Regions from separate parts of the Paenibacillus sp. FW126-R14 genome, predicted to be linked through region 2. Evidence: a T-box and tRNA genes for the amino acid it is inferred to sense, from the RefSeq annotation. Region 2 holds a T-box; the other holds one or more tRNA genes.
What was found. A T-box is a leader RNA that pairs with one kind of tRNA and senses whether it is charged. The one in region 2 lies ahead of ileS (isoleucine--tRNA ligase), so its partner is inferred to be a tRNA-Ile.

Region 1 (10,774 bases), on a different contig from region 2:
TATCGTCGTTATCGAAAATATTTACAGCCAACTGCAAGTCGCTCAGCAGCGCAATGAATCGGTTATCCGGTTGGCAACGAAACAAGTATCCAGTGCGATTACGTCTTCTACGATTACAACGGTAGGTGTATTCGGACCGATCGGGTTCGTGAGCGGGGTAGTCGGCGAAGTATTCCGTCCTTTTGCCATTACACTCGTTGTAGCCTTGTTATCTTCTTTGATTGTTGCTTTGACCGTCATTCCGATGTTGGCGAAGCTGATGGTGCTTAAATCCAATAAACTTACCCATCACGACGAACATCATGTCGGTCCTATGGGTGAAAAGTACAAAAAAGCGATCATTTGGTCTTTAAATAACCGCATCAAAACGCTGTTGATTGCATTAGTAGCACTTATTCTTTCTATTGTAATTACCGTACCGAATCTGGCTGTGGCATTCATGCCGAACAGCGAAGCTGTCAAACAAGGCGCAATCGAAATTAAGATGCCGCGCGAAACATCCCTAGAGATGATGAATGAGAAATCCAAAGAGCTCGAAAAAGAGTTGAAGCAGCATAAAGACAAATTGGGCAATCCTGCATTCAAATATATCGAATCGCTAGTCGGTTATAACCAAACCAGCGACCGGTATGCTTATCGAGCGATGATGTTCTTTGAACTAACTCCTGCTACAGATGCGACGGAAGCCGTCAAAACGTACAAGGAAGATATGCTGAAATTGATGCCGCCCGGATCGGATGTCAATATCCAGTTGTTTACCGGAGGGCCGCCAACTTCTACAGGCGCAGATTTCTCCTATGCGCTAAAAGGCGATGACCAGTTATATCTCCAGCAAGCCGCTCAGATGGTAAAAGATAAGCTGAAAGAATTCCCTGAGCTTAACGATATTAAAGACAGCTTGAGCGACTCCAAAACCGAAGTTGAGATTACGGTCGATCAGAACAAGGCGCGTTTATACAATCTTTCCTCCGCGCAAATTTTACAATCGGTTAACTCCTGGATTGCGGAAGAGAAGCTCGGAGATTTGAAGTTTAACAATGTCACGTATGCGACCAAAGTTATGCTGAATCCCGTCTATAAGAACTCCGTTGATAAATTAGGCACTTTCTTGATCAAAACGCCAACGGGTCAAACCATTCAGTTGAATGAAGTTGCACGTATAACGCAAATTGACGCACCAAACAGCATAAGCCGCGAAGATGAAGAGCAAATCGTAAGTGTCAGAGCCAAAATCGAAAGCACCGATAAAGGCGGCGTGAGCCAAAAAATAACCGCTGAATTGGCGAAGCTGGAGCTGCCATCGGGCGTTTCCCGTGAAGTCAAAGGGGTTTCCGATGATATTAACAAAAGCTTCATGCAGATGTTCATTGCTATCTTTGCTTCCATTTTCATAGTTTACATTGTAATGGTTATTGCGTTCGGAAACGCAAGAGCGCCGTTAGCCATTCTGTTCTCCCTGCCGCTTGCGGCGATTGGGGGGCTTCTAGGACTTCTTATTACCGGAGAATCCATCAATGTTACGTCACTGATCGGATTCCTCATGTTGATCGGTATCGTCGTAACGAACGCGATTGTACTTGTAGACCGTGTGCAGCAGCTAAGAGAGCAAAATTATTCCATTCGCGATGCCCTTATCGAGGCAGGGATTACACGTTTAAGACCTATCATTATGACGGCTGGCGCAACGATCATTGCCCTCCTGCCATTAGGACTTGGCTTATCGAAAGGAACGATCATTTCCAAAGGATTAGCTGTCGTCGTTATTGGCGGTCTTACGACTTCAACTCTATTAACATTAGTTATCGTGCCTATCATGTACGAGATTTTATTTAAGAAAAGAGAAGGCCGCTGGTTCAAAAGAAAAGGGAAGTCGTCTTCCATTCAATCGGAGCAAGCACCATCTGCGCTTCAATAAGCTGAACAGGGGAAAAGGAGAAATCGAATATGAAACGTCAGTTGTTTACGATTAAGCAAAGTGTCAAGTTATTCGGTGTCGTCGCGCTAAGCGCGGCGATCGCCGCGGGATGTTCTGCCACACCGGCAGCAAGCCCCAGCGCCACACCGGCAGCCTCTGCCGAGCAAGGGGTTAAAGTTGTGAAAACGGCTAAAATTGCGAAGCAGAAAATTGGCAATCCGATTGAACAAGTAGGAGACGTTGTTTCATCCGTTCAATTGGATGTAGTGGCGAAGTCGGGCGGGGAAGTTATCGAAATAGTAAAGAAACGCGGAGATAAAGTAGAGAAGGGCGATGTACTCTTCCGCTTGGATCCGACGGATGTGTTGATTCAAAAAGATTTAAATGCTGTGAGCATCAAAGGAGCTCAGGCAGGACTTGTCGAAGCTAAGCAAAAGACAGCAAATGGAATCGCGGATGCCAAAGACGGGGTTTCGAAATTGGAAACAGCAGTTAGCGATCTAGGGAAAGCGTATAACAGGGTTCGCAATGATTATGATCTAGGAACAGCTACCAAAACGCAATTGGAGCAGTCAGAAACAGCACTTACGAATATGAAGAAAGATTTGGAGAGCGCTCGTAGATCTCTGAAAACATTGCAAGAGACGAATTCACTAGCGCAAGTGGAAACTAGCCTGGAATCTGCACAAGTTAGCGCACGGAATATCGATAGAACGCTTAGCAATCTCGAAGTAAAAGCGCCTGCATCCGGTGTATTAACGGATCTCAACATAACAGTAGGCCAAACGTTAGCCCCGGGCGGCCGTGTCGGTGAAGTGCAGCAAACGAATCCGGTCAAAATCAAATCCCAGCTGACCGAAGCTTCCGCCAATCTCGTACGCGGCAAAGGCGAATTAACGTTCTACATTCCAGGGGCTACAGATAAAGCCAACGCCAAAGTAACGTATTTATCCGATGTGATAAACGGGCAATCCAAAGCTTACGATCTGGAGCTTGAAATTCCGAATCCGGATGGCCAGCTGAAGCCCGGATCCAAGGCTCAAGTCGAGCTTACAAAAGATGACGAGCAAATCGTGCCTGTCATCCCGAGTCTTAGCATCGTTCGCGAAGGCGGAGACAGCTTTGTTTACATCGTGAACGGGGAAACGGTTCAAAAGCGCAAGGTTGAGCTTGGACGTTTAAATGAAACGAATCAAGAAGTGTTATCCGGCGTTAAAGAAGGCGAAATGCTCGTTACATCCGGACAGCACCAATTGAAAGATGGAGATAAAATTAAAGTGAGCAACTAACATGAGCTCAAGGAGGAGAACCACGTGAATAAGAAAATGAAGAAATCGCTGGCCACCATTGTACTATCCGCTGCACTTTTAACTACCGCTTCTTTTCCTGCATGGGCGGCGGAGAGTGTGAGCCCGGCTGCTTTTGCTCAAACAAGCACAATTACGAGCTATGTCCTGACAAATAACGTTGAAGTTGAGATCAAAAGCATGCTCAATGACCATGAATCCAATTCAACGAAGCTTGGCGCAGTCATTCGGATTAAAAATACAAGCGGCAAAGTGACTCGAGTGCCTGATTTTGAAATACGCGCCAGCATGGCGGATGGTACCGTATATACACTACAGCCAAGCGCCAAAAATCCAAAATCCATCCAACCAAAATCGCAGCAAGAGCTCAGTTACTTGAGTACTGTAGAGCGCAGCGATGACGCTGAACTAAGTGAGCTTAGCTTTGTTGATGTTGATATGGAAGTGTATCCGAAAAAAGAAACGACACTGCTAAGCGTCCCTGTTGACGCGGCGCTGGTGTGGAATGGCAGTGACAGCACGATTACCAAATCATCCGCCCTCCTCAAATGGGGAGAGCCTTTCACGCTGCCTTCCTTGAAGTCCCCGATTGGATTCATCCCTGTGGATATCCATAAGGAAATTACAGCCAAAGGCGTGTCAACCGTCGTGCAAATTCAAGTCGTAAACCCGACGAATGAACGCCAAACGGTCCCGAATTTCGGAATCGACGGCAGGACGGAGAGCACGGTATACTCCGGCAACCGCGCCGAAGCTTCCGTTGTGCTTGACCCGGGTGAGAAAAAGTATATCCATGTCGTCATCCCTACCGATTTGGACACAGAATTCACCAGTTTGAACGTCGTGTCTCCGGAAAGCTTTGTCACGGCGCTGGGCGACGGCAAGTTTCAAGAGGAAACGTACCGCGTAGGGCGCGCGAACATCCTGCTCCCGATTGGGGCAGCGACGCAAGGCGTCATTCCAGCTCCAGCCTACACGCTGGGCACGCCTGTCAAATTGGATTCGACGAACAAATTCGTACCGTCCAATGTCGATGTATCGCTAGTAGAGCTCCATATTACAAATAATGAAGACGACGGTTTCAACACGGCAATTGCCAAGTTTAAATTGACGAATAACAGCGATCGTCCGATCCCGATTCCGGCCATTCAAACCGAGCTTGTCAGTAAAGACGGATATGCTTACGGCGGCAAAAGGCAGGCAGCTACAGCTCTGAGCGTCGTTCCTAAGGCCTCCTATGTTGTCAGCTACTCGTATGCTCTTCCGGCCTCAGAAACCGGCGAGGGCTTGAAAATGAATCTCTACAGCCAACAAACAAGCTCAGATACAACATACAAATCATTGCTGGCTACGGCAAAAGTGCCCGTTCAGAAAAATGATATGACGAACAATGCTATTCAGGTGTATCCATATGAAATCAAAATTAAGGACTGGAGCATTACAGCGCTATATCTGGCTGCCTTGACTTATGACTACAAATTGAAGCTGGAGCTGGACATCAAACCGGATGAACTGGTTACAGTCGATAAGTATAACAACAAGCTTTCCTTTGAAATATTTGATAATGTCGGAAATCCGATTGGTAAAACGACGCAGGATTTGGCCGGCGAAGGAAGATTGCACAGTGGGACGAATACGATGGATTTCAACGTGAGATCCGGTCAATTGGATTATCCGATTCAAGTCAAAATTTATGAGACCTTCACAAACGAATATGGAGAAACCGTTAAACGGCTGCTGACCTCTTTTAAACAATAGCTGCATGCGTAGACAACCGCTTGGAATTTGTGCCGAAAGCACAGTCTAAGCGGTTTTTTTATCGTTTTGCCAGCTGCATCTTCCTGTCAGTTCCGACGAACTCATAAGTCCGTTTCATTTTGGATAAGATAGCATTATCAGTTTAAACAAAACGGAGTGATTGCGATGAACTGGATATATTGGGCCAAATTATATGATTCCAAGTTTCAAGCGGGCTGTTTGGCGAAAAGAATGGAAGAAGACTGGTGGATTTATGGGTATGAATGCCCGCAAGAAGTGGAAGTATTCAAGTCGAAAAAGGGACGTTTCGGCGTTCGTTACAATACGTAAATTTCTGCGTGACTTCTAAAAATTAACGCTTGACTTACCACTCGCGCTTAGTGTATATTTATTTTTGTCGCTGTTGAGCGGCACACATGACGCGGGGTGGAGCAGCTCGGTAGCTCGTCGGGCTCATAACCCGAAGGCCGCAGGTTCAAATCCTGCCCCCGCAACCAAATTTCATTAGGGCCTATAGCTCAGTTGGTTAGAGCGGTCGGCTCATAACCGATTGGTCGGGGGTTCGAGTCCCTCTGGGCCCATAGCACGGAAACCCTTGATAAATAAGGGTTTTTTATTATTTTCGGACATTAAGCAAGCCTCTCATTCTACTACTTATACAAAGTGGAGATTGAGGGGCTTGTGCACATTTACAAGAGTTTGCAAAGACTTCAATTATCACTTATAATACTGAATAAATGTTCAGTATTATTTAAAGTTCTGTCAGCTGGAAAGTGGTGAAGCATGTGTGAATAAAAAGAAGCAGCAAACCGAGCAAACAAAGAGGAAGATCGCCGATGCGGCAAAGGCTTTATTTGCTCAAAAAGGCTACAAAGCCACCGCAATTGAAGACATTGTAAAAGCTGCCGGGTGCAGTGCCGGTAACATTTATTATCATTTCAAGAACAAGGAAGGGCTTTTCTTATTCTTGCTTGAAGATTGGAACAGGGAATGGGATAGGACTTGGTTGGTCAAGGAAAAGCAGTACCTTACCATAACCGATAAATTATATGGCATGGCCGAGCATTTGGCGCATGATCAACTGAGTCATCCGTTAACGAAGGCCGCGGATGAGTTCTTCAATAATGCAGAGAAAGCTCCGGAAGTGGAGGAGCGGATTAACGAAATGGTCAAAGGCTATATTGACTTTAATCGGCAGTTGCTCCAGACGGGGATCGATCATCATGAATTTGAAATTACGAATGTGTCCACTCTTGCGATTATTTTGGACAGTCTGCTGCTTGGGCTAAGTCAACATAGCCGAAGAATGGAACGTGAGGAAGCGCTAGCGGCTTATCGGTCGGCTATGGATGTGTTTCTGCAGGGCATTGCCAAGCCGGCACGTTAGCCCCTTTTTTTTATTATAATCCTGAATATTTATTCAGTATTATCGGAATGGGAGGATATTAGAAATGAAATTATTGACAAAACATCAGGGAGCTTTATTCATACTCATGCTTAATCTGCTTCTGGTCTTTTCCGGAATAGGACTTGTCATCCCTATTATGCCTAAGTTTATGGAGAGTCTGGGCATTACAGGAGGGATTATCGGCCTGTTGGTCGCCGCATTTTCGCTGACGCAGTTTCTTTGTTCGCCGCTCGCCGGCCGTTTGGCCGATTCCTTCGGCAGAAAAAGAATGATTGTGATCGGCATGATGGTGTTCGCTGTCTCTGAGGTCATGTTTGGATTAGCCAGCTCGCCTAGCCTGCTCTTTGCTTCGAGGATGCTGGGCGGCATCAGTGCGGCAATGATTATGCCGGCCGTTATGGCCTACGCAGCAGATATCACGACACCGGAAGAGCGTGCGGTAGGGATGGGGTATATTACAGCAGCAATTACAACAGGCTTTATTATTGGACCGGGCATTGGCGGTTATATTGCTGAATTCGGTATCCGCATGCCCTTCTATTTCGCGGCGGCGGCGGGGATTCTCGCGGCATGCATCACCATGCTAGTTCTTCGGGAGTCGCTTCCTGCACAAGAGAATGCATCAGATACACCACCGTTTGAAGCTCCAAAAAGAGGGCTTTTATCTCAATTGAGGTACGCCTATAGAGAGCCTTATTTTTTAGGCTTAATCATCGTTTTCGTGATGTCGTTCGGACTTGCTAATTTTGAAACGATCTTTGGGCTGTTTGTGGATCGGAAATTCGGGTTTCAGCCAAAGGATATCGCCTTTATCATCACATTCGGGTCCATCGCTGGCGCCGTGGTTCAAGTTACGGCCTTCAGCTGGATCTTGAACCGTTTCGGGGAGCGGCGGGTCATTTCCGTTTGTCTTTTCTTTGCAGGCTTGTTTATTTTTCTGACGCTATTCGTTCACCAATTTTGGATGATTTTTGCCGTTACTTTTATTGTATTTCTGGCAATCGATATTTTACGACCGGCTATCAGTACGCAAATGTCAATGGTGGCTAAGGATCAGCAAGGCTACGTGGCCGGGCTGAACTCTGCTTTTACTAGTCTCGGGAATATTGCCGGACCTATTGCAGCTGGCTTTTTATTCGACTTGGATGTCAATTATCCGTATACGCTGGCGTGTCTAGTCTTGTTCATTTGTTTCATCCTATCGGTTAGAAGTAAAAAGCGCAGCTTACAGCCACTGCAAAATAGTGTTCAAGCCGATAAGGCGGGGGTTTGAGTTTTACAAACATATGTAGATAAGTTAAACTGAAGGAATTAAATCACCTAACCCTTCCCGCCATTTTGAAAAAGGAGCTGCTTGTGATGTGCCGAAATATTAAGCCGCTGTTTAATTTTGATCCTGTTGCAACGGATGATGAAATTCGGGCAGCTTCTCTACAATTCGTGAGAAAGATTTCGGGTTTCGCCGCGCCTTCGAAGGCGAACGAGGAAGCGTTCAACCAAGCGGTTCACGAGGTGGCGCAGGCTGCACGTCAATTGATGGATTCGCTTGTAACGAATGCGGAGCCGCGCAACCGGGACGTTGAGATCGAGCGTGCGCGCGCCAGAAATGCCAAACGATTCGGAACCGTACAAAAGCTTAACCCTTAACAAGAGGCTTCTTACCTTCATAGGTAGGGGCCTTTTTTGCTTTCCTTTGATAAGTAACTCATTAGATGTGTAGCAGCTATTTTCTACGAGCATATGATGTAGGAAACTAGTAGAAATTAGGTGATAGAAAGTGACCAAAGGTTTTGATTGCTCAACACCTTTAACGGCACAAACCGCCGCTACTTTCGTCAAGGATGGCTACTCGTTTGTGGCCAGATATCTCGTTCCGAGCGGGAGCAAGGCATTAACGAAGAGCGAAGCGGAAGCGATCAGCCAAGCAGGATTGGAAATCGTATCCGTCTTCGAAACAACGGCAGATCGGGCACTTGGCGGAAGGACCGCGGGACTGGCTGACGGCGCTGCTGCGTTGCAGGTGGCTGATCAGCTGGGACAACCTGCAGGAAGCTGTATTTATTTTGCAGTCGATTTTGATGCTACAAGCGCCCAAATGGCGACTGTCATTGCATATATCCAAGGGGCAAGCGAGGCGACACCGGATTATACCACAGGGGTATATGGCTCTTATGCGGTGATGGAAGCCGTTAGGAATGCGGGGGCTTGCTCGCATTTTTGGCAAACCTATGCCTGGAGCGGCGGAGCGAAATCCTCTTTTATTCACATTTATCAATATTTGAACGATGTTTCTGCGAATGGCATCCAAATCGATCAAGATGAGTCCTATGGCAGTGAAGGTTGGTGGAGCACAGCAACAACGCCGGTTACGTATCCGCTTGCACCAAAAGATGCCAATGTGATGATTCCTTTTCTTTCCGCCGGCTACGATGCCACGACCTCGCTCCCGGCTCGCGCGGAGTTCCACCGATTGGCGAATGAACTGCGGAAAGCTTCCGGCCAGCCGCTGCAATAAGAAAAGAAAGCCCGTCATCTCATGTGAAAGGGGAGATGACGGGCTTTCTGTCATTGTATGACCGCGCTGCGAATGTACCAGCGCGAATCGAGCGACGCTCTTTCGAGCCGAAAGAGCACACGCCTGTGGGCTGGCGCGGAAGCACGTGCCGGTGTAACCGTAACGTCGACCGCGGTCTCAAGCTCCAGGAGCTGGGAGACATCCCGCTCCACGGACTTGGACAGGCGGCGCATGCTGCGCACATGCACCGCCTGCTCTTGCCCTGTAGTGACCTGCAGCAGCTGCAGGTCACCTTGGTTCGCTCCGCTGATCCAGACGTCGATCAGCGCCCAAGGCGAAAGCTTGCTGATGTAGGACGTCAGCAAGCCTGCGGCGCGGTGCACCATGACCTGGTGCGCCGGATCAGAGGAGCGGGAGCCGTGCGTGACGCTCCCGAGGAAGTGAATGCAGAAATGACCGTTGAAGTCATTTCCGGGGATGCCGTCTCCGCCATGCGGCATGCCGTGCATGGAGCCGGCCAGCGTGCGGCCGTTAACCTTCACGAGGACCGCTTTGCGGTCCCAGCTCCAGGCGCCGCCGTAGATGGTTTTGAGCGTCGCGGAATCGGTCTTCGTCAGCGGCTGAACATCCGCGTGGCTGGAGCCTGCGCGGCGCTGTCCTTCGAAGCTGAGGCCGCTCTCCACGTCGGTAATCGTGAACTTGCTATATTTAGGGATGACCTTGCTTGCGTCTTCCCATGTCAGAATTTCGCCATAGTGCTTGGCGCGTAGGGCGCTGACTTCCAGACGGAGGGCGTCCTGCGTACCGGAGGACAGTGCAATGGTGGATTTCGTCATGAGATCAACCAATTCCCCGTTTACCGTGACACCGTAGTTCTGCGTCTGCCCTTTTTGGGCATACGTCAGGGTGGTATCCGGCAGCAAAGCTTCGGCATAGGGAGGGCCTGCCGTTATTTTCTCAAGCTCTCGCTGCAATTTTTTATTTTGAAAGGATGCTTCTGTTCGGTAGGCTGCATGTGGCGATGATTTGACCACCAGCAAGAAAGTATTTGAGTTGCCAGTTTCTTGAGTGCTGTAGACTCGGCCAAAGCTTTCGTTCATCGGACTTAACACACCAACGGATAGCACTGAAAGCAACAGGGTGCAAATCATCGTTCGGAGCAAGCGAGTTGCTCGGGTATGATGCATAGGTAAGCTTCCTCCTGGATTGTATTTAGAGCGATTCACACCGTAAGGGACAGTCTGAGACGCCATAGTCAAGTTTTTACTATTTGCCTTAAATTTATGAACAATCCGCAGGGACATGCTGTCCGAAATGCATTTGTGCTAAAATATAGCCATACAAGAAAGGGAGGGAAATTTATGCAGCTAAATGAAGGCAAGGCGTTCGAACTACATATAGCGGAGAATCGCACGGTCAGAGGGGATTACTATGAAGCTGCGTCACAGCCGGCTCTAGGGACAATCGTCATTTGCCATGGATACAAAGGTTTCAAAGACTGGGGGATGTTTCCCCATGTGGCGCAATCGTTGGCAGCAGATGTGAATGTGATGTCCATCAACTTCTCTCACAATGGCGTTGGGGAAGACTTGCTCCAATTTACGGAGCTTGAGAAGTTTGCCCGGGATACATACTCCAAGGATTTGGAAGATCTGGACGCAGTCGTGAAGGAGATTGGTCGTATGGCAAGCATGTCCGGAGACGACGAGAAGCCAATCTTGCTTTTGGGACACAGCAGAGGAGCTGGCGTATGTTTGATTTATGCACTCGATCATCCTGAACGAATCGCCGGTGTTATCAGTTGGAATGGCGTTGCAAATGTTGATCTGCTGACAGAAGAGAATAAAGAAGAGATGCGCAGAACGGGCAGA
Region 2 (10,774 bases):
GAATTCCAAAACCGGATTCTCATTCATCTCCTGCTGGACAACCTCCAGCAATTCCGGTGTCGAGAGCTGCAGGATCGTGATCGCTTTGCGCAGCTGCGGTGTCAGCCGCATTTTCGCCGATTGCTGTTGGAACATTCCGTACCCTGGGCGCATGAACATCATTCCTTTACGTTGTTGCTATAGTGTATTCACGCAGGGACGATCGCTTGCCACTCGGTCTGTAAACATAAAAAAGCCCGCAAAGGGCTTGTACGCGCTTGAATCTAGTGAATTTTCATAGAGTACGTATAGAAAAATATATTTTGGACGAGTCTAGTAGCAATAACTCTATTATTTTTCTTTGAGGAGGAGCTATGATGTTTCGTAAGATCGTATATTGGACTTTCGTACTGTTATTCAGCTTAGGGGTTGCGGATAAAGCCTATTCCTTCCCGGGCAGCGATGAAAATATGGAACTTCCGCCATCTTACAGTCTTGCAGTAAATGACACAGCAGCCGAACCAGACAACGATACCGGATCAACGGCCCTGCCGCCAACCACGCAGTATCTGGTCAACAAAGGAGATACGCTGTACAAAATCGCCCGCGATTTTGAGATCGACGTGAACGACCTTATGACCTTCAACAATATCGGTGACCCGCGCGGGCTCACAATCGGCCAAGTTCTGAAGATTCCTTCAGGCGGGACAGGATCGACAGGATCGTCTTCCGTTAAAACACAACCAAAAATCATAAAAAAAGTGATCAACACGACACTGACGGCCTATACGGCGGGTTTCGAATCTACCGGCAAAAAAGCCTCCCATCCCTTGTACGGCATTACCTTCAGCGGTTTAAAGGCAAAAGAAGGACGGACGATCGCCGTCGATCCTGCCGTCATCCCTCTAGGCTCCACCGTTTTCATCGAAGGCATCGGCATTCGCAAAGCTGAGGATATCGGCTCGGCCATTCGCGGTTCGAGAATCGATGTGTTCATGAACGATCTGAGTCAGGCGCAGGAATTCGGCGTAAAGAAGAATGTGAAAGTTTATTTGCTGGATCGAGAGAATATTTAGGGAGAAACGAGAATCCCTCACCCTTCGACAATTCGTATCAATTTCCACCCGTTTACAACTTGGCCGAGGTTATTCATAATTACTTATGAGTTCCCATCTATTTCCAAGGAGTGATACGATGTCAAAGAAAATCCTAATTCTTACCGGCGATGCTGCAGAAGTCTTGGAAGTTTATTACCCTTATTTCCGAGTATTAGAAGAAGGGTATGAAGCCGTTATTGCTTCACCGACGAAGAAAGTGCTTCATACAGTCGTCCATGATTTTATCGAAGGCTGGGAAACCTACACAGAAAAGCCGGGGCATCTGCTGCCGTCGGATATCGCTTTTGCCGACGTCGATCCTGGTCAGTATGATGGGCTAATCATTCCAGGAGGCAGAGCCCCTGAATACATTCGTTCGAATGAGCATGTTCCGCGCATTATTCGTCATTTCCTTGAAGCTGAGAAGCCGGTGGGCGCTATTTGCCATGCTGCGCAAGTGTTTTCCGCTCTAAAAGACAATCGCTACTTTGAAGGGCGCACCATGACGGCCTATACCGCTTGCCGTTTGGATATCGAGCAGCTCGGGGCCAACTATGCAGCCGATACGCTTCATGTGGACGGGAACTTAGTCTCGGGTCACGCTTGGCCGGATTTGCCGGGCTTTATGCGTGAGTTTCTGAAATTGCTTTCCAAGTAAGCTGAAGAATACTAAAGACATTCATCCGGCGGGTGCCGCCATATACAAAAACCAGTCCGCACACGCCGGTGTCAGACTGGTTTTTGTATTTATTTGTTCGTTAGCTGCTTCCAATCCTCATGCTGTTTCTTTACCCTTTTTGCGGTTTCTACATGCCGGAGTATTTGTTTTCAGTGATTGGATAATGATAGATCTCGATATCCGAATCGATAAAACCCCTTCTTTGGGCGGCAACCAAAGTTTCGTACATATTATTGCGGCCAACAGGATTATCCGTATGGAGATAGATTTTATTTGCTCTTAACCCATGCTCACAAAAATATTTGACAAGATCATACCCATTTGGGTGTTCATTCCCCTGTTCATCTTCACCAAGGTCGTGGTCGAGCGTTAATATATGGATGCTATTCTGCTTCATAAGTTCAATAGCCTGTTCAAAGTTTCTTGCCAATGTAAAACCCTCTGGACAATCTCTTAAATCATCAACAAATAGATTGATTGTTTCAATGCTAGCATCTGTTATTTTAGCTTCCAATTCGATCCCTCCTCCAAACGGCCTGACGTATGGGAACTCTGGTCCTCTATTTTCCAAGAAATGCGCAATATGACAATCGGGAGGGAACTACAGGCCTCTATTTTACCATTTTCAGCCAAAATATAGCCTTTTGGAGCAAATAAGACCCTGTAGTTCCGTTCAGATGCCAAAATCAGCCTGTATGCATAAATAGTTACAATGAACGAAACCGACTGCCACTTTGCGTAACGTAGGTTAATTTTGTGAAGAATGGGATCTAGAACGTACCCAGTCTTTTCAAAATCAGAGCTAAACACAAAAGGAGTCGGTTTACTATGAGTATTGCCGTAAAATATGTAGGTCTAGACGTATCCAAGGATAAAATTGTTCTTGCCATCGCTGATGAAGGCCGGGATACCCCCAGATATTGGGGAAGCATTCCACATACTAAAGAGGCGGTTCGAAAACTTGTTGGACAATTAACAAAAGAGGGCGATGTGAAGCTAGATGTTTGCTACGAAGCAGGGCCTACAGGGTTTGATCTGCGTCGGTGGTTCCTGGAATTGTTCGTAGAATGCAGTGTCGTAGCGCCTACTGAAGCGTTAACAGGACGTACAAAAATTAAAACAGATAAGAAAGATGCGATTCGCCTGGCACAGCTTTGGCGGGCAAGAGAATTAACCGCCATCTATGTACCTTCGCCTGAAGATGAAGCACTTCGTGATCTGGTTCGGGCTCGAGAAGATGCAGTCGAAGATCAAAATCGCAGCCGGCAAAGATTGATGAAGTTTTTGCTTCGGCATCAACGGTTGCTCCCACAAGGAATGAAGCCATGGAACTCTGCTCATGAAGAATGGCTGGACACTCTACGCTTCGAACGAGAGTGCGAAGATTTCGTTTTCCAGGAATATCGCAATACAATCTGGCAAGCTAGTCAGCGTATTCAGCGCTATGAAATAGAAATGGAAAAACAAGCTAAATCAAGTTGCCAAGCGCCCATGATCAGGGCCCTACAGGCCCTGCGCGGCGTTGCACTCATAACGGCGACAACACTAGCCGCAGAACTGGGGGATATTGCGAAGCGTTTTTCCCACCCAAGGCTACTCATGTCTTATGCAGGATTAGTACCCAGCGAGCATTCAAGTGGAGGCAGACGCTGGCAAGGGGGGATTACCAAAGCTGGCAATGCACATATCCGCAGAGTTGTAATCGAAACCGCATGGAGCTATCGCCACTCACCCGCCGTACGAAGAGCCCTTCGAGAACGGTTAAATGGACTAACTCCTGAAATCCAGGACATTTCGTGGAACGCACAAAAACGACTTCATGCCAAATATAAACGCTTGTCAGCAAAAGGAAAGCAAAAAGGTACAGTTGTAACAGCTGTAGCTAGAGAACTGCTCGGATTCATTTGGGCCATTGCAAAAGAGATGGAAAAACAAAAACAAGCAGCCGCTTAACCTCCTGCTCCTCCATCATAAACATAAAATTGCCAGAAAGGTTGAGATGCCCAAGGTTCGATGTTTACACATGAATGACATTCTTTGGCACGGAGGCAAAGTAACTAAGCAAGGCAGAGAGAAAATCCGCGAAGGGCGCTTGTGCAAAGCTAAACAGAAATGCTCTATGCACGTCAATAGCTAGCGGGAATCAACTCTCTGGTCGTATCTATTAACTTGTGGTCGAATCCACGTATATCAGCGTGCCAACCGGCGCTAAATCCCATTTTGCCTTCGTGCCAAGGAATGTACCCATGTGAAAGTCACCTCAAAACCAAAAGAATGCAGGGAGCACGCCCCCTGCACCCCATTACTCGCCGTAAGGCAGGGTCCGGCATGATCAGCCGGACCGGAATCTAGTATGGAAAAAGAGATCGCCTGTAAAGAAGAGCACTTGACAGGCTAACTTTCGTGATGCCTAAAAATGGAACTCAGTACTAGGAGTTGCAGGTTTCGTTCATATCAGCGCTATGAAATAGAAATGGAAAAACAAGCTAAATCAAGTTGCCAAGCGCCCATGATCAGGGCCCTACAGGCCCTGCGCGGCGTTGCACTCATAACGGCGACAACACTAGCCGCAGAACTGGGGGATATTGCGAAGCGTTTTTCCCACCCAAGGCTACTCATGTCTTATGCAGGATTAGTACCCAGCGAGCATTCAAGTGGAGGCAGACGCTGGCAAGGGGGGATTACCAAAGCTGGCAATGCACATATCCGCAGAGTTGTAATCGAAACCGCATGGAGCTATCGCCACTCACCCGCCGTACGAAGAGCCCTTCGAGAACGGTTAAATGGACTAACTCCTGAAATCCAGGACATTTCGTGGAACGCACAAAAACGACTTCATGCCAAATATAAACGCTTGTCAGCAAAAGGAAAGCAAAAAGGTACAGTTGTAACAGCTGTAGCTAGAGAACTGCTCGGATTCATTTGGGCCATTGCAAAAGAGATGGAAAAACAAAAACAAGCAGCCGCTTAACCTCCTGCTCCTCCATCATAAACATAAAATTGCCAGAAAGGTTGAGATGCCCAAGGTTCGATGTTTACACATGAATGACATTCTTTGGCACGGAGGCAAAGTAACTAAGCAAGGCAGAGAGAAAATCCGCGAAGGGCGCTTGTGCAAAGCTAAACAGAAATGCTCTATGCACGTCAATAGCTAGCGGGAATCAACTCTCTGGTCGTATCTATTAACTTGTGGTCGAATCCACGTATATCAGCGTGCCAACCGGCGCTAAATCCCATTTTGCCTTCGTGCCAAGGAATGTACCCATGTGAAAGTCACCTCAAAACCAAAAGAATGCAGGGAGCACGCCCCCTGCACCCCATTACTCGCCGTAAGGCAGGGTCCGGCATGATCAGCCGGACCGGAATCTAGTATGGAAAAAGAGATCGCCTGTAAAGAAGAGCACTTGACAGGCTAACTTTCGTGATGCCTAAAAATGGAACTCAGTACTAGGAGTTGCAGGTTTCGTTCATATCAGCGCCCTGTAGTTCTCTTTTTCGCCTAAACACTCTCTAGTTCCCACTTATGTCTGAATTTCCTGTAAAATTCCCTCTAACGCCTGAATTCGACGAGCGAACTATCCTGCGAACAATGGAATCGGGGCTACTCTCTTGCACCGCCTGCGAGTCAGCCCCTTTCCCCACCTTCTACTCAATCAGCAACAGACATTCATACCCACCGAACGAAACCTTCTCCATATTAGCCACTTGCGCATATCTGACTTCAGAAAGCAGCACATTCTCCTGCAAAACATGATCGAAACGCTCAAGCGCCGCTCTCAAACGAGCATCGACGTGAAGCGTCAGAATTACCCGTTTCTCCAGCGGTAAATCGAGCTTCTTGCGATAATCCTGAATGCCGCGTATCACCTCGCGAACAAGTCCCTCCTGTTCCAGCTCCTCCGTGATGGCCGTATTCAAAGCAACATTGATTTGGTAACCCGCCGCGGAAGCAAAGCCTGCTTTGCCCAGCTTTTCCACAAGCAGCTCATCCAGTGTGAGATGTATGGATTCGCCCGCAATAGTAACGTCCAAATATCCGTTGTCAACGGCTTGTTTGGCATCTGCCGCGGAGAGCTGCTTCAATAAATTCTGGAGGGGAGCGACGAATTTTCCGTATTTTTTGCCGGCAGCCTTTAAGTTTAATTTTAAACCATAGTCCACGAAGGTGCTCTCGTTCTTCTCCATACGAATCTGTTTCACATTAATTTCATCTTTGATGATGTCTTCAAATCGTTCCAGATTAAACGCACGATCGAGCGTGACAATGAGCTCAGATAAAGGCTGACGCGTTTTGATCCGGGTCTCGTTCCGAATGCTGTGGGCCAGCTCAACGATTTGGCGTGCGGTTGCCATATCGTTCTCAAGCGTCTCGTCGATCGCTTCTTCTTTCACCTTCGGGTAGTCAGCCATATGAACGCTTCCTTCGCCGCCAAGGTTGCTGAAAATATCCTCGGCAATGAGCGGGATGTAAGGGGCGGTCATCTTTGCGAATGTGATCAACACTTCGCGCAGCGTTTGGTAAGCGGCTATTTTAGCCTCCGTCATTTGACTGCCCCAGAAACGGTCGCGAGAACGGCGAATGTACCAATTGCTCAGCTCATCGACAAAAGCTTCCATATGTTTGGCCGGATTCAGAAAATCGTAATCCTCCAGTCCTTTCAGAACGATCCGCAGGGTGGTATTCAGTCTGGACAGCACCCACCGGTCCAATTCGCTCTTCGGCGCTTGCTGTGGGTAGTCTTCGGCTCTATATTGATCAATCATGGCATACAGGGTATAAAAATAGTGCGAATTGTTGATCGTATCCACCACTTTTGACTTCGCATCGGTTACGATTTGCTTGGAAAACCGTTTGCTGTTCCATGGTGCGCTATCAGCCAGCAGAGCCCAGCGGAAAGCGTCCGCTCCGTATTCCTCTATGATTTCCCAGGGGTCAATGACGTTCCCTTTGCTTTTGGACATCTTCAGGCCGTTTTCATCCAAAACATGCCCGGTTGAAATAACCGCCTTATAGGGCAGCTCTCCGTTATACAAGGTCGATACCGCCATCAAGCTGAAAAACCAGCCTCTTGTTTGGTCAATGCCTTCGCAAATCATATCGGCAGGGTACTGCTCTTGGAACTGTTTCTTGTCACCGAAAGGATAGTGGTACTGTGCGAAAGGCATAGAGCCGCTGTCAAACCACACATCGATCACTTCCGGCGTTCTTTCCATGACTCCGCCGCAGGAGCAGCGCAATTTTACATCATCCACATAAGGTTTATGCAATTCCAAATTTTCATCGAGCGGCGATATGGATTTTTCCTGCAGTTCTTTTCTGCTGCCAGGGGCATCCTCTGCCCCGCAATCCTGACAAAGCCACAGATTAAGCGGAGTCCCCCAATAGCGGTTGCGGCTAATATTCCAATCGACCAGCTCCTCCAAAAACTTCCCGAACCGCCCTTCCCGAATATGGCCCGGGTACCAGTTCACTTGGCTGTTGTTTGCAATCAATTGGTCCTTCACGGCCGTCGTTTTGATAAACCAGCTTTCCATCGCATAGTAGAGAAGCGGAGATTTACAACGCCAGCAGAATGGGTAGCTGTGCTCATACCGTTCCTTGGCGAACAGCAAGTTGCGTTCGGACAAGCTTTTGACAATATCCACATCGCAATCCTTCACAAAGCGTCCGGCAAAATCAACAACCTGATCGGTATAACGGCCGGCCTGATTCACAACGTTCACAAAATCCAGCTCATGCTGGCGGCACGTGCGGTAGTCATCCTCCCCGTGCGCCGGTGCGATATGAACGATCCCGGTCCCGCTCGTATCGCTGACATAGTCCGCATCGACCACGATATGACCCCGGTTCACACGGATGTAGCCGAAAGGCGGCTCATAGGCGGTTCCTACGAATTCCTCCCCTTTGTGCGTCGATAGGATCTCATAATTCTCTTTCAATACTTTTTCTGCAAGATTTTTGGCGACCACGTAGACTTTGCCGTTATGTTTGGCTTTCACGTAGTCGATGTCCTTGTTTACAGCAAGCGCAACGTTCGCAGGAAGCGTCCAAGGCGTCGTCGTCCAGGCAAGGAAAATGTCTTCGCCGTTCCGGCTGCGGAATTCCACCGTCGCGCTCAAATCTTTGACATTTTCATAGCCTTGAGCCACTTCGTGCGAGCTGAGCGTCGTTTGGCAATCGGGACAATAAGGGCTGACACGATGGCCTTTATAAAGGAGTTCTTTCTTATGAATCTCGGATAAAACATGCCAGACGCTCTCGATATAATCATTCGTTAACGTCACATAGGGGTTATCCATATCGGTCCAATACGCGATAGCTTCCGTCAGTTCGCGCCATTGCCTTTCGTATTCGAACACGCTGTCTTTGCACTTTTGCACGAATTCGGCGATCCCGTATTTTTCGATTTCCTGCTTGCCTGAAATGCCCAGCTGCTTCTCCACGCCAAGCTCGACGGGAAGGCCGTGCGTATCCCATCCGGCTTTTCGCACGACGCGGTAGCCTGACATCGTTTTGTAACGGCCGATAAAATCTTTAATTACACGCCCGAGCGCGTGACCGATATGAGGCTTGCCATTGGCGGTAGGGGGCCCCTCATAAAAAACAAAATTCGGTTTGTCGCTCCGGTGGTCGATCGATGCGCGGAACGTATCGTTTTGCTGCCAGCCCTTCAGGATACGCAGCTCGCGGGTCCTTGCTTTTTCTTTTACATCCACTTTTCTCATGCGGAACATCCTCTCTCTTTTTAAAATAAAAAACAAAAAAATCCCGCCCCCTAAGGGACGAGATTCAACTCGCTATACCACCCTTGTTCCGGTTGATCCATAACTCGATCCCCGTCACCTCCGCCTACGTACCATCATACGCGCCCCATGTAACGGCAGGATCCCGGGTCAGCTTACTCCAACTGCTTCAGCTTTCCTTCTCGGAGAGGATTTTCGGCTAAGTCTTGAACGTTGGCTTTCAGCACAATGGCCAACTCTCTGGGGGACAAGGGATTAGCGTACTCGATCTCGTCAATGAATTTACTCAGAACATTCAGTTAGTTCAGTTCTACACCTTTTTGAGCGAATTGTCAAATAAATGAGGGAAATATGGGCTGGGAGCCGAATCTTTATTTATATCCAGACTTTACCAAGAAGTTGCCTAGGGCACATGGGATAATGTCTTTATAAGCTGATTTCATATTGAGGTGGAGGTAGCTATAATGTCAAAGTTTACGATTCGCATGATGCGGCAGCCGGACGATTATGCGGCGGTTGCTCCGCTGCTAAATTTGATCTGGTCGGAGCCGACAACCGCTGAACGACTGCAGAAAGAAGAGGATAGTATTCCCCCCGGCAAGCTGCATTACAATGAAGATGGCCATCTGATGGGATGGGATCGCCCCAAATGGGTGGCGGAAGACGAGCATGGACAAGTGGTTGGCTACGCGATTGCCTGGCGAGCTCCATGGACGGAGCCCGGAGCATTGAGCCACACCGTTGTCGTTCGCCCGGAAAACCGCGGGATCGGGATAGGAAGAGATTTATACGAGGCGCTCCGGCAGTGGGCATTGGAGGTCAGAGCCTCACGATTGATCGACTACATGAGAGAAACGGACGAGAAATCGCTGGCTTTTGCCGAACGTCGGGGCTACATAAAGGAACGCCATACGTTCGAATCCGTTCTGGATTTGGCAGCATTTGATGGCGGCACGCTGTACGAGTCGGTAAACGAAGCTGAGCAAGCCGGCATCCGGTTTATTACACTGGCCGATGAGCCTGGCGAAGACAACGAGCGAAAGTTGTATGAGCTTTATAAAACTACACATCCGGATATTCCCGGCTACTCAGGCAGCTTCCCTTGGTTCGAGGAATGGAAAAAATGGAGCATCGGGCAAGCCGGCGTTCGCCCGGAATGGATTCATATTGCCAAGGACGGCGACCGCTATATTGGCGTAGTCACGCTCCAACAGAACGAGCAAACTCGGGCTATGTATCACGAATTCACCGGCGTGCTTCCGGAATACCGGGGCCGCCGTATCGCGCTCGCCCTCAAGATGCTCGGCGTGCAAACGGCCCGCGCATGCCATGTTCCTTATTTGCGTACTCATAACGATTCCATGAATGGCCCTATGCTGCGAATAAACCGCGATCTGATCGGCTTCCGGGCGGAACCCGGGAGTTACAAGATGGTGTGTGAGCTCAAGTAATCGCCATGGGAAACGGAACTACATTTGGCCTTACATTTTGCGAAATAGCGAACTGTAGTTCCCTTTCCATCCATGAAAGGCGCACGCCGTGTTTACCCATGAACCCTTAACTTCTTTTTAATTCTTCCCGCAATCAGCTCCAGCAAGATGGCAAACCCCAGGATGAGATACGTAATAGCACCAATTTCCCTCACATCATAATAATAAGAGCTGGCCATGAACATATCGTACCCAATGCCGCCTGCTCCGGCCGCCGCCCCCATGGCTACTGCGACTGCGAAATTGATCTCAAAACGCATAAACGTCCATGAGATCAAGTAGGAGACAGACGATGGCAGGACGGCTTGAAACACAATTTGCCACCAATTGGCTCCGCTTGCTTTCAAAGCCTCGATCACCCCTTTGTCCAGCTCCTCGAAAGATTCCGAGTACGCTTTAACCAAGTAGCTGATGGAATGGAACGTCATCCCGATCACGGCTGCGACACTGCCTAGCCCCGCTGCAACCGCAAAAATCAAAACCCACAAAACCGTGGGAACTGCTCGAATAAAAGCAACTATGCCTTTAACGATGATGGAAACTTTAGGACTGGAAAGATTTTGGGCAGCCAATAGGCCGAGGAACAAAGCGATGACCGATCCGAACAGCGTTGTCAGAAACGCCAGTCCCAGTGTAATGGTCAGCTGTTGAACCGCCTCGACGAAGGACAGGTGTTTGAAGAGCGGTTGGAAGAACATCGTTTTTACCGTAAGGGCTGTTGAATAGATAGCATCTAAGAGCTCAATGTCCTTATAGTCAAACGTAGCGAAGGCATACAGCGTCAA

Region 1: it encodes a tRNA-Ile, which carries the amino acid that the T-box ahead of ileS (isoleucine--tRNA ligase) is inferred to sense. The anticodon was not compared.

Annotation. Positions count from the first base shown of each region.
Region 1 is NZ_JBYTBS010000006.1:2,285-13,058, reverse strand. Features, by position in the region: gene AC3WRW_RS05830 (efflux RND transporter permease subunit) at 1-1,915, shown strand, start outside; gene AC3WRW_RS05825 (efflux RND transporter periplasmic adaptor subunit) at 1,945-3,204, shown strand; gene AC3WRW_RS05820 (hypothetical protein) at 3,229-4,980, shown strand; gene AC3WRW_RS05815 (hypothetical protein) at 5,146-5,310, shown strand; tRNA gene AC3WRW_RS05810 (tRNA-Met) at 5,401-5,477, shown strand; tRNA gene AC3WRW_RS05805 (tRNA-Ile) at 5,488-5,561, shown strand; gene AC3WRW_RS05800 (TetR/AcrR family transcriptional regulator) at 5,768-6,367, shown strand; gene AC3WRW_RS05795 (MFS transporter) at 6,432-7,661, shown strand; gene AC3WRW_RS05790 (DUF2277 domain-containing protein) at 7,748-8,035, shown strand; gene AC3WRW_RS05785 (DUF1906 domain-containing protein) at 8,166-8,903, shown strand; gene AC3WRW_RS05780 (hypothetical protein) at 8,954-10,156, opposite strand; gene AC3WRW_RS05775 (alpha/beta hydrolase family protein) at 10,265-10,774, shown strand, end outside.
Region 2 is NZ_JBYTBS010000069.1:10,349-21,122, forward strand. Features, by position in the region: gene rpoN (RNA polymerase factor sigma-54) at 1-135, opposite strand, end outside; gene AC3WRW_RS29150 (3D domain-containing protein) at 357-1,055, shown strand; gene AC3WRW_RS29155 (DJ-1/PfpI family protein) at 1,174-1,734, shown strand; gene AC3WRW_RS29160 (cyclic-phosphate processing receiver domain-containing protein) at 1,883-2,269, opposite strand; gene AC3WRW_RS29165 (IS110 family RNA-guided transposase) at 2,584-3,708, shown strand; gene AC3WRW_RS29170 (transposase) at 4,229-4,726, shown strand; gene ileS (isoleucine--tRNA ligase) at 5,401-8,481, opposite strand; T-box leader at 8,532-8,785, opposite strand; gene AC3WRW_RS29180 (GNAT family N-acetyltransferase) at 8,964-9,950, shown strand; gene AC3WRW_RS29185 (PhnE/PtxC family ABC transporter permease) at 10,043-10,774, opposite strand, start outside.